4 regions of the Lysinibacillus sp. FSL K6-4013 genome follow, and region 1 is predicted to be linked to each of the others. Evidence: riboswitches for the same ligand, from Rfam matches in the RefSeq annotation. Region 1 holds a riboswitch; each other region holds the start of a gene.
The links. A riboswitch is a leader RNA that binds a small molecule or an ion and turns the genes downstream of it on or off. The one in region 1 is predicted to bind cobalamin.
Positions count from the first base shown of each region.

Region 2: another riboswitch for cobalamin. It lies ahead of MHB39_RS10965 (hypothetical protein); the one in region 1 lies ahead of MHB39_RS11795 (glutaredoxin).
Region 3: another riboswitch for cobalamin. It lies ahead of MHB39_RS10975 (ABC transporter substrate-binding protein); the one in region 1 lies ahead of MHB39_RS11795 (glutaredoxin).
Region 4: another riboswitch for cobalamin. It lies ahead of MHB39_RS14085 ((2Fe-2S) ferredoxin domain-containing protein); the one in region 1 lies ahead of MHB39_RS11795 (glutaredoxin).

Region 1 is NZ_CP152031.1:2,385,022-2,388,182, reverse strand. It holds gene nrdE (class 1b ribonucleoside-diphosphate reductase subunit alpha) at 1-1,083, opposite strand, end outside; gene nrdI (class Ib ribonucleoside-diphosphate reductase assembly flavoprotein NrdI) at 1,080-1,439, opposite strand; gene MHB39_RS11795 (glutaredoxin) at 1,436-1,660, opposite strand; cobalamin riboswitch at 1,778-1,956, opposite strand; gene MHB39_RS11790 (hypothetical protein) at 2,257-2,916, opposite strand; gene MHB39_RS11785 (hypothetical protein) at 2,910-3,104, opposite strand.
Region 2 is NZ_CP152031.1:2,213,546-2,216,706, reverse strand. It holds gene MHB39_RS10970 (translation factor GTPase family protein) at 1-660, shown strand, start outside; gene MHB39_RS10965 (hypothetical protein) at 975-1,730, opposite strand; cobalamin riboswitch at 1,956-2,140, opposite strand; gene MHB39_RS10960 (C39 family peptidase) at 2,317-2,928, opposite strand.
Region 3 is NZ_CP152031.1:2,217,340-2,220,500, forward strand. It holds gene MHB39_RS10970 (translation factor GTPase family protein) at 1-645, opposite strand, end outside; cobalamin riboswitch at 828-1,015, shown strand; gene MHB39_RS10975 (ABC transporter substrate-binding protein) at 1,178-2,170, shown strand; gene MHB39_RS10980 (precorrin-3B methylase) at 2,222-2,899, shown strand; gene MHB39_RS10985 (S9 family peptidase) at 2,971-3,161, shown strand, end outside.
Region 4 is NZ_CP152031.1:2,835,555-2,838,715, reverse strand. It holds gene MHB39_RS14095 (energy-coupling factor ABC transporter substrate-binding protein) at 1-128, opposite strand, end outside; gene MHB39_RS14090 (energy-coupling factor ABC transporter permease) at 131-877, opposite strand; cobalamin riboswitch at 1,025-1,209, opposite strand; cobalamin riboswitch at 1,461-1,641, shown strand; gene MHB39_RS14085 ((2Fe-2S) ferredoxin domain-containing protein) at 1,787-2,158, shown strand; gene cobJ (precorrin-3B C(17)-methyltransferase) at 2,163-3,161, shown strand, end outside.

The DNA.
Region 1 (3,161 bases):
GACATTATCATCAAAGATTTCAAACGGATAGCCTGATTCAAATTGTGCTTTTTTCACCTCTGTGTAAAGCTTACGTGCATTTAAACGTTTAATTTTACGAATTTTAGGGTTATCAAGTAGCTCGTAGTACATGTCTGAAATGGAAATCTCAGACATACGTTTGCCATATTCTTTAAAAATATCGTATGGGCTAAACAAAACAATATCCTTATCACGTTTCATCAGTTCGAAGAAAATACTAGGTATAATAATTCCTGTTGAAAGTGTAGCAAGACGAATTTTATCATCAGCATTTGGTTTTTTTGATGAAATGAAATTTTCTATGTCTGCATGGAAAATATTTAGATAGACAACACCAGAGCCATTTCGTTGCCCTAGCTGATTCGAATAACTGAAAGAATTTTCTAACAGTTTTGCTACTGGGATGACACCACTTGCACGATTTAATATCTCTTTAATTGGATCACCTAAAGGGCGTAAATCTGTTAAGTTGACCCCAACCCCACCACCAAGACGTGATAGCTCTAAACAATAGCCAATATTTTCGGCAATACTATTCATGGAGTCATCCATTGATAATTTAAAGCAGCTAACTAATTCACCACGTGCTTTCTTGCCACTATTTAAAGCAGTTGGTGTTGCAGGCTGATAAGCTTCCATCATCGCTTCGACAGAGCGTTCTGCTAGAGCTGTGTTTCCTTGAGCCAAATACAAAGCGATAATGACTATACGATCCTCATACTTTTCTAAGATCTCTTCCCCATCACGACTTTTCATAGCATAGCTATCATAAAATTTACTTGCGCTCATAAAGGATGGAAAGCGGAAATTATAATCATAGGCTTTTTTGTACAACTTCTTAATAAATTCCATCTCGTACATGTCGATAAATGCTTTCTCATAGTAGCCCTCATCAACTAAATAGCGGATTTTTTCCTCAATATCTATAAAATAACGCAAACGTACGTTAACATACTCTAAAAAGTAGCGGCGCGTAGCTTCGCGGTCCTTTTCTAACTCAAGTAATCCAGTTGTACTATAACGATTCAGTACGTCGTTATTAAGCTTTAAATAGGTTTTCATCCCATTACCCTCGTTTCATAAAACGTTTGTATTGCTTCGTAATCTGTTTGATTACCTTGTAAATCTAATTTCCTTACTAGGGGTACATGATACGTAGCAGCGATTTTCTCACCAGCAGCGCCAAATACATGATGACCGAAGTTACTATTACCACTGGCAACTACTCCTTTACAAAAATCCCTGTTTTTTTCTAAAAAACGTTGTACCTTTGCTGGAATGTCACCTAAACCATCTGTGTAGGTAATTAAAAGATAGGGCTTGTTCAATCGCAATTCCTCGGAGAGCTCGATACATTCTGCCTTTAATTTGGATACAACATTGCGCACATTGCCAGTACGACTAGCGAATACGATCATAGGGCAATCAACTCAATTTGAGAAACAATTTCCTGAACATCTCCTATAAAAGTTCCATTCATCTCTAAAACAGGCACACTTAAAAACCCTGCATTAATAATCGTTTGCTTTGCTTGTTCATCGTGATCAATGTTAACAATTTCAGCTTCAAGTCCTGCACGTTGTAGTTCAGATTTTACCCATAGGCATTTTGGACAAATTGTTTTCGTATAAAGTTTCATAGAAATCCCTCTTTTCATAAAATAAAAAAGCCTATCTCCTCTAGAGAGATAGGCTAAATGGAAACGTTAACATACCAAAAATACTGACGTTCCCATCTCTTAATCCCCGAAGAAATGATTAATTTGTTTTAGAAAGGCAGGTCTCCTGGCTTTGCTTCATTCTCTGATTCCCTTCCCATGCGAATGCACAGTGGTTGCAATCATCGTCAGCTTCACAGTTGCGGGGACAGCGTCGGAATTGTACCGAACTTCCCTTTTAAACTACATGTAGTAGTACCTTTGTAAAACGAACACAATATATAGTTGTTGTTCAATAGTTTTAAGTTTACCATCCTTCAAATGAAAAGTAAATCTAGATTCTAAACTTCTTTATTTTTGGATTATTCAGTATTTTTTATTATGTAGTTCGAAATAGATTATCACTAATTACTTATACCTAAACAAAATATATATTTTAAACGATGTACGAGATTTTCTATTAAAATCTATCTACAGTAAATCTATTCATTTATAGAATGCCTAAAATAATCTTGAATAGCTATGGAAACAGTCTATATTCTGAAGAAAAATAGACTGTTTGACACTAGGAACATCTATTAGTGCTTTTCAATAAACAGGGCCAATTCCTTATAAAATTCCGGCGTTGCAGCAGAATTTGTATGAAATTGAGGATTATATTTGGATAAAAGCTTATATAATTTAGTTGCAGTTAATAGATTCTGTTCTCTATCGTAAGCCCTAAAACGATCATAGACCTCTTTCACTTTCCCATTTACTGAATGTGAAAAGTAATATTGCACTTCTTTATCCTCTAAGTAGTCTAGTTGCCAATTGTAACATATTAAATTTGTGAGGAAAAACATTTCTAATGCTGGCATTTCTCCACCTTTCATTAGCAATGTCATGCCATAATCAAAGGCATTTTCTAACCATTTCACTCCATGACGGTCCCTGTAAAAACGAATTAATTTTTGTAGACCATGCCCTTGTTCTTTCACAAGATACGAGTGAATATTCGTATTTCCAGCATTTCTTTCCCATTCATCAAGAGAAAATTTATATTTTCTTATCAGTTTCATCCAAAGCTTTTGAAGTTTCTCTTCAGAAATAGCGTGTGTTTGTTTATTCCACTTTAACAGCATCTCTAAATATTCTAATACAAAGCATCTCTGGATCTCAAAATGATCCAAATTGCTAAATAGAGTATCTTGATCAATATCAATGCTATCCTCTAAAATTTTTTCATCTATCAGCATTCTATTGCCCCGACTAACTCACGTTTTATATTTAAATAGGCATAATTAATATTTTTGTAATCATCAGGATTTTCTTGTATTAATATTTTGATATAAACTTGTAGGGAAATCATGTGCTCACTAGAAAGGTTGTTCATTATTTGCTGCTTTAACTGATTTTCATAAAATAAAATTGAATGAGATGTCATCTTGTTCACTCCTATTCGTTCATAAAAAAAACATCTTTCCCCTTAGGTAAGATGCTA
Region 2 (3,161 bases), 170 kb from region 1:
GCAGAAGTGCATTTATTAATGGAGCCAAATCCACGTGGAACAGGTAATACCTTCAGCAATGCCTGTCATGCAGATCATTTATCCATAGGCAATCAGCGCCTTGTTGAAAAGCACCTGTTTGAGCGTGACCATCATGGGCTACTGACAGGCTTCCCTGTAACAGATATTCATTTTACACTTCTAACAGGTCGCGGGCACAACGAGCATACATCAGGGGGAGATTTCCGTGAAGCCAGTTTCCGTGCTCTGCGCCAGGGGCTGGAGCAGGCACAAAATGTACTACTAGAACCCTATTATCGCTTTAAAATGAAGGCTTCAAACGACTATATCGGCCGTATGATGACTGATATTCAGCAAGCAGCAGGCACATTCGATGACCCGATTTTATCTGAAACGGATGTTATCCTAACAGGTCGTGCGCCTGTTGCCACTTTAATGAGCTACAGTGCAACCTTTGCCGCCTATACAAATGGGAAGGGTGCACTCACACTCCAATTTGATGGCTATGATGTGTGCCATAATACAGAGGAGGTGATTGCACAGATTGGCTATGATAAAAATGCCGACCCTGAGTATAGTTCCTCCAGTATCTTTTGTGCAAAGGGCAAAGGATATACGGTTCCGTGGCAAGAAGCACAGGCAGCCATGCACTGCCTGTAAAATTGGGTGATTTTGTTCGCGTGAAGGCTTTGCTTGCTTTCGCGGGTATTCGTCGCTCTAGCGCGGGTATTTCACTTGCTTCCGCGAGTATTCGTCGCTCTAGCGCGGGTATTTCACTTGCTTCCGCGGGTATTCATCGCTCGAGCGCGGGTATTTCACTTGCTTCCGCGGGTATTCATCGCTCGAGCGCGGGTATTTCACTTGCTTTCGCGGGTATTCATCGCTCGAGCGCGGGTATTTCTTGCTTGGGCGTAAATTATCTGTACCCTGCAATAAAATGATTACAAGCCCTCCAAAAATGGAGGGCTTGTTTTTTATAGTGCACCGACTGCTTTCTTTGTTGGTTTGTCCAACAAATATGCGGGTTCAACTATTACATAGTCATGCTTGTTCGTAAAATCAATCAGTACCTTTCCTGGTCGACTTTTTAATAGTTGGAGATGGTCAATTAATTGCAGCAAAAGCTCGTGACCATTGCCACGTGGATGCCAGTTGAAATGATAATCATTTAACGCTTGCACTGCTTCAATAAATTGGGCATATTCCTGCTGCACAAATGCGATGAGTTTGTCATGATGAGGTGCTAAATCTTGTAAATATGTTTCATAAAAGCGCATGACAATCGAGCATAATAAGTCATTGACACGAGCGGCACTTAAAACAGGCTTTGGCTCCAATGATAGACGGTCGAGGTTGGGCTTTGCGCGTGTAGAATCAATGCGCGTAATTAAGTGATACGCTTCTCCGTTGACCTCATAGACAATCGGATTGGTCGGCATGTACATCATAAAACTATTCGTCTTTGTTTTGAGTTCATCTGCTATGGCTGCTTTCGCTAAAAGATGACCGTCCACATCCCCATTTTGTATCCAAATAATTTCTTTATTATATAAGATTTGCTCAAAGAAGCGATCGTTGCGTATCAGCTTCGTTGCTAATAATTGATCGATTAGCGATTCGACCACCATTCTTGTTTTTGCTTTCTTGGCAACTTCTGTGCGTGGTTGCTTACAAATGTTCAGATCTTCATAAGGCGTTTCCAACGTTGTCGTTCCATGAATATTTGTCATACGTGCATCCCCTTTGCGTACATATTTTCAAAACAAAAAGGACTCCCTACTTTTGAGGAAATCCTTCATTTTATCTTCTTTCATCACACAATGCCAAACAAACCCTAAGTATGTGTGAACGAGTTCGATTGTGAACCCTTTCATTTACTATGGGCGTTTGACGTACTGTGACGAACAGAGCATTCTGTTTTGTCAACATGCCACCTCCTATTCCTCGTAGGTTTATGGTGTGTACTCGTAACAGGCAGGTATCCTGACTCATGGTCATCGCTTCTTTTCTCCTTCCCGTCTAAAGACAGTGGATACTGAAAAGTCGCTCACATTTACAGTTGCGGGACAGTGTCGGATTCTCACCGACTTCCCTTTTAAGCAAATTGCACGCAATTTACACCTATTACTACACGCTATTCAGTTGTCATAGGAATGGAATGTACTTCACATTCCTTTAAACTATTAAAATCAATTGTAAATCCTTGTGAATTAAAAGTCAATTTTCACAATATTTTACAAACTATCATTTACCTATGAAACCTCTACCCGCAACCCTTTTAAATCGATAACTTTATTGAATAACCGCACCTGTCAATTAACATAAAGGTTCTACTGTTATATAAGTATTGCTATAAAGAGGCATCGTAATGTTTTTTACATTCCACAATTTTTTAAATTCATTAATAGCCACTTTTCGATTATAGCTATAGTTAGCATCATTACAATTCACCAGTTGCCTTAATGACTCTGAAAGGTAGACATACTGCTCGTCATATCCAACAACAGGGACAAAATGCAAATTAGGATAATCCTTATGTACTTTAATGAAAACAATTACGGGCGTCCCTTTACTAACCTCATACTTTAATGTATTTATTGTTCCTTTATAATAGCTTGTTTTCAATCCCTTTTTCCTTAGCACAGTCCGGATTCCCTTTGGATACACATTACCTGAACTCATTTTACTAGGGAAATTAGAATATAACGATTCTCCATCGGCCTCTATTCCAAAATGTCGCAACACATACGCTGTTGAAAATCCTGCACATTCCCTGTTGTTTTGTATATCGATCCTATTATTTCGTTTAATTTGATACTTAGCCGGATACTCTCTTTTTCGAAACTTTGGTATAGGGAATGTCATTAAATATCCATTAATGATTGTTGATATAACTATCCATAAAATAGCGGTTTTAACGATAAACATATTATCCCCCCATGCTTTTGTCCAATTACAACAATATTCAAAATCCTTTTACTTGCATCGTTCGCACAAGAAGCTCCTGCTCTTATTAAACAAACGGACCTGTTAAAGAGATCTTCATTCTTTATTATTGTAATCAGTATTATCTAAAGTACCTACGATCTTCGCATTAGAGTTAATTAACTCTTCTTGAAGTTCCTCTTGATTTTTTGTCATAAAGTAAGCATCGTACCTAA
Region 3 (3,161 bases), 170 kb from region 1:
CTTTAAGGCTGAGCCAGCAAAGCAGGGGAAGGCACATTCATGTTTAATCATTGCCTGTAACTGAGCAAGACACTGTTCATGCTCCAATGACTCATTCAGAAAGGCATCAAGCAATTCTTCGTCGCGCTCCGCCAGCCATTCCATGATGCTATTTGATACATAATCTGCTCGCAGCGGCTCATCGACGAACAACACATGCTGAGAGCAATCTTTGTGAAGCTGACTCATGACAGCCTCCACATTGGCACCTTCACGATCAATCTTATTAATAAAGAAAAAGGTAGGAACATGGTATTGACGTAAAAGTTGCCACACTGTTTCTGTATGGCCTTGTATCCCTTCGACAGCGCTAATGATAATAATGGCATAATCCATTACTCGAATGGCACGCTCCATCTCAGGGGAGAAATCGACATGCCCTGGCGTATCAATCAATGTGTATGTATCGTCGCCAATGCTTATGCGCCCCTGCTCAGCAAATATTGTAATGCCTCGTCTGCGCTCTAGCTCATGATGATCAAGAAAGGTATCCTGATGATCGACTCGACCACGGGCTTGAATACTATTTGTATGAAAAAGTACTTGCTCAGAGAAGGTCGTTTTCCCTGCATCCACATGCGCAAGTACACCGATTGTTTTGTACATAGGAAATCCTCGTTTCTATAGATTGCTATCTTTTTATTGTAACAGAATACTAGCTCCTTTATTTCTTGTAAAATAGTTCGTCTTTATGTCGAAATAGTGCTAATATAATGATGATTATACTATTAGCATCATACTACTGATTGCGCGATAAATTTTCTTCTGCTAGTCTATCAATAGTATTGAACATTATAGAACGTATTGGTGCAAATGGCATTTGTCATTTGCTTAAAAGGGAAATCGGTGCAATTCCGATGCTGTCCCGCAACTGTAAATGGGGAGTCTATACAGCATGCCACTGTAGTGAAACTATGGGAAGGCGTATAGATGATGAACCTAAGCCAGGATACCTGCCAATATGTATTTTTTGACTAAGAACCACGAGGATGGGGATAGTGATATAGGTAATGATACCGTTATTTCACTATGCTACTCTCTTGGCGACAAGAGGGTTTTTTTATGCCCTTCCAACCACCTGGGTAGTAAAGAAGTCTCTGATTTCTTTCTATATTTTAACAACAAAGGAGAAAAGGACATGAAGAAATGGAAAAGTATCTGGCTGATGATAATCATTGCCTTGGTCGCTGTTTTAGGGGCTTGTAACGCAAAGGACAAAACAGAATCAGCAGCACAAGGTGAAAAGGTTGAGCCATCCGAGGCAGCAGCAGAAGTAACCATTGAAAATAATGACACAACACAAACATATAAGGAAGCACCGACAAAAGCGATTAGCTTAAATCAACATGTAACAGAAATCATGCTAGCGCTTGGCTTAGAGGATTCTATGGTAGGGACGGCTTACTTGGATGATAAAATTTACGAGCCACTGCAAGAGGCATACGATAAAGTCCCTGTCCTTTCCGATCAATACCCAACGAAGGAGCAAGTCATTGATGCCGAGGCAGATTTCCTATATGCGGGCTGGAAAAGTGGCTTCGGGGAAAAGGGTGTTGGCACACCAGAAGAGCTTGAAGAATTAGGCATTCATACGTATTTACATACGGCTTCCAACATGACAAAGCCAACATTAGAGGATATTTTTACCGATATTCGCAATATCGCGAAGATTTTCCGTATTGAGGATCGTGGTGAAGCTTTAATTGAGCAGATGACGAAAGATGTAGAGGCAGTACAAGCTAAATTACCAAAAGATAGCGAAAAATTACGGATTCTTGTGTTTGATAGCGGTGAAAAGGATGTATTTACAGCGGGTCAAAACTTTATGAATGAGCTAGTGACAATCGCGGGTGGACAAAATATCTTTGGTGATGTGGAATCAGGCTGGACAACTGTGTCGAAGGAAGATGCAGTGGACCGCAATCCAGAGGTAGTTGTCGTAATTGATTACGGTGAAACAACAGCAGAACAAAAGATCCAATTCTTAAAAAATGATCCAGCATTGAAGGAGATGGAAGCTGTTAAAAATGAGCGCTTTGTTATTCTACCACTTTCAGCAGCGTCTGAAGGGGTTCGTGCGGCAGAGGCGATTGAAATTTTAGCAAAGGGCTTCTATCCTGAAAACTTTTAATCCATTCGAGCTAGCGTTTTGCTAGCTCCTTTTTTATAAGGAGCGATAAAAATGAACGCATTTCAAAAAAATGTACCAGATCAAACTTTTGAAACATTAAACCGTCATGGTGAATTCACACGTCTTGCAGTCAGCCCCGGCATTATCAATAAGCATTATACGCCTGCGCAATTTCAAAAAATAGCCGAAATTGCAGGCGAAAAGGGAGCAATAAAGTATTCGGCCTCCTACAGTATTCTCGTATCCATTCCAACAAGTGATGCGTCAGAAGCGATACAAGCCTTACAGGAAGCGGGTCTTTATGTTGTGCCCTCAGGTCCTATCATTGCCATGAGGGCCTGTGATTTTTGTGATGGTGAGAAAATGGAGGCTGCCCCGATAACCGAACAGCTCTATCATGCCATGGTGGGGATGACGGTACCTGCAAGAGTCCGTGTCAATATTAATGGCTGTGCATCAGCTTGCTACAATGCAGTCTATGATGATATTGGGCTCGTTTACCAACAAGAAAGCTTTGATGTCTATTTAGGAGCAGTACCGATGGGAGCAAAGGCACAGGCTGGCAATTTATTCGCTAAGAGGGTAGACGTCACACAAATTGAAGATGTTTTACTGCACCTGATAAACCTTTATAAGGAGCATGCTCGCCCAAATGAACCCTTTTATAAATTTTATCGCAGAACAAAGTCCGCAGAATATTGGGAACTAGTAAAAAATTCGATTAAATAGCAGGAATATTACTTAGGGTGTCGAAGTATTGTAGTAAGGCACAGAATATTACAATACAAAGGAGCAAGAACATGACATCGAAACAAGGGATTCAACCAGAAGATCTTTATCACTTAAAATCAGTAGCAGATCCACAGCTTTCACCAGATGGGACAGAGGTAGTTTATGTAGAGACACGTATGGACGAGAAGAAAAACGACTATATATCGAATTTGTTTTATATAAACTTGAAGGACAAAACACCACAGCAATGGACATTTGG
Region 4 (3,161 bases), 450 kb from region 1:
GCATTGATTTCACCAATAGCTGCTTCTGCCTCACCATCAGCACCACCAAATTCAGCACCTTTTTGTATGAACAAGGGAATAATGGCTAACAACACTACAATGGCTAACAGCAATAAATTTTTTTTCATCTTTAATGTGCCTCCTTTGTTGAGAAAACACGTAAAGTTTTTAATTCGCTAATATTGTATTTTTTCAAGAAATTCATCACAATGACGGTTAAAATGCCTTCACTCACGGCTAAAGGAATTTGAGTTAAGGCAAAAATACCTGCAAACTTTGTAAAGGATGCCATAAAGCCTCCAACCTCAGAAGGGAAGGCTAGTGCTAGTTGTACAGAAGTCACAACATATGTACCTAAATCACCAAGCATGGCTGCAAAGAATACGGCTAGTGAAAATGACAAGCCTATTTTTTGTGCTCCTTTAAAGACAAAGTAAGCAATAAAAGGACCTACAATAGCCATAGAAAAGGCGTTAGCCCCTAAAGTTGTGATTCCACCATGTGCTAATAATAAAGATTGGAATAATAAAACGATTGTTCCAATTACACTCATAGCTAGAGGGCCAAAGAGAACTGTTCCAAGACCTACACCGGTTGGATGAGAGCAGCTACCTGTAACAGAAGGGATTTTTAAGGCGGATAGCACAAAGGCAAAGGCACCTGAAAGTCCCAAAAGCATTTTTGTTTCAGGATTTTCTTCAATGGTTTTTCGAATAGAACGCAATCCTAAAATGATAAAAGGAATAGAGATGACCCACCAAAAAATAGCCCATTCGATTGGTAAAAAACCTTCCATGATATGCATGGCAAAGGCACGTTTTGGCACGATTAAAAAGGCCAGTAAAAAATAACTAAGTTTCCACCAAGAAAATTTCAAAAGTTTTCCTCCTAACTAATTTATAGATTTTTAGAATATTGCGTGCGTAATTAAAAAAAGCACTTCTCCAGTGGTGGAAAAGTGCATAGCTAAAAAAGCAAATAACATTCTCATCTGCTAAGCCGCACACCTATCCTCGTAGGTTGAAACGATCACTTATTTTTCGGCAGGTCTCCTGGCTCTAGTTCAATGCTTTATAGGTCTTCCCATCCGTTGGACAGTGACATTTCTATAAAGCTCCCTATTACAGTGGCGGGACCGCGCCGGACTCAAACCGGCTTCCCTTTTAAGCAAAATGACAAGCATTTTACACCGAAAAACATTCAAATTGTGAGATTTCACGACAAAGTGTAACATGAATTTCCATAAATATGCTATACCTTTTATAAATTTTTTTAATTAAAGGTCAATGATGAATATTCTGATAATATTTCATGTGCTAATTATGTAGATTGTATAAATTTTATACCCTAGTCCACCTCATAATTGATAAATTTGTCATAAATTTTTAAAGAAATATTGAAATTTTAAAATAATAAGATATGATAAAGACAGTTTTCTATTTAAAATTCTAATAAAAATTTCATATAAAACGTCAATAAGTGCTCGAATAGCTCGAGATAATAGGGAAATTGGTGAAAATCCAATACAGCCCCCGCTACTGTAATAGCTGATGAAATCGCAAAGCCACTGGCAAACTTGGGAAGGCGCGAAAGTAAAATGAAGCTTAAGTCAGGAAACCTGCTTATTTGATTGTGCATGCAAACTTTTCGGAGGGAGAAGTTGAAGCGAAAGCGAGTACCTGTATTTTATTCTATTCGTTTTTATTTGGCTTCTACAAAACCTTTACTCTTCGTTCTAGAGTAAAGGTTTTTCTTTTTCCAAAAAGCAAATGAGGGGAGACAGAAAATGACAACTTGGAATTTAGAGGGGATGAAAACACATCTCTTTATTTGCAATGGCAGTAGCTGTATGAAAAAGGATGGTGAGGAAATTACCTTAGCCATTCGAGATGAAATACAACGGCAAGCACTCGATCAAGAAATACATACGACAAGAACGCGCTGTAATGGACGATGCAAGGATGCTTGTGTGGTAATAGCCTACCCCCAGGGGAATTGGTATCGTGTGCCATCAACAGAGCATGCTAGAACACTAGTACAAGATTTACATCATGAATCCTTATACAACGAACATGTCTTTACACTTCGTGAAGGTACATTACAGCGTACTGCTCAAACAACTGCCATTAAAGGGATCGAAAAGGTGAAAGAGGGGTAACAACATGGCGCAAAAAGGAAAAATTTTCGTAGTAGGCTTTGGACCTGGAGATTTTAAGCATATTACGACACGTGCAGTAGAGGCACTACAACAAAGTGAGATGATTATAGGCTACAAAACCTATGTAGAGCTGATTCAAGATTTAGTAAGTGCAAAATCAATTGTTAGTACAGGCATGACAGAAGAAGTGTCGCGTGCACAGGAAGCCGTTCGTCAAGCAGAGGCAGGGAGCATCGTATCGGTGATTTCGAGTGGTGATGCAGGTGTCTATGGCATGGCGGGATTAGTATATGAGGTGTTAATTGAGCTAGGCTGGACAGAAGCAACAGGAATTGAGGTAGAAATTGTTCCTGGTATTTCTGCGATTAATTCATGCGCTAGTATACTTGGTGCACCCATTATGCACGATGCTTGTACAATCAGTTTAAGTGACCATCTAACACCTTGGAATTTGATTGCAAAGCGTGTCGAGGCAGCTGCAATGGCGGATTTTGTCATTGCTTTATACAATCCTAAAAGTGGGCGTCGAACAAGACAAATTGTCGAGGCTCAGCGAATTCTCTTAGAATATCGTTCGCCAGACACACCAGTAGGGCTTGTGAAAAGTGCCTATCGGGAACGTCAAGAAGTGACCATGACAACACTAGCAGAAATGCTAGAACATGATATTGGTATGCTGACAACTGTCATTATCGGGAATTCATCAACATTTTTCTATGACAATAAGATGATTACGCCCCGCGGTTACCAGCGTAAATATACCCTGGGTGAAGAAAAACAGCCATTACGTCCACATCAACGTTTACGCGAAGAAAATGAACCTTGGGCAATGAACCAAGAGACAGGGACAGCGCGAAATGACTTTACGGCTGACCCTAATGCAGGGCGTTTTAATAAACCCAGTATAGCCGCTACGCCAAAGCCGAAAAAAACAGCACTTGAAATGGCTACAGCGGCACTCGCAATGGTCAAAGGGACAAGCGCAGTCAAAGTAACACCGAAG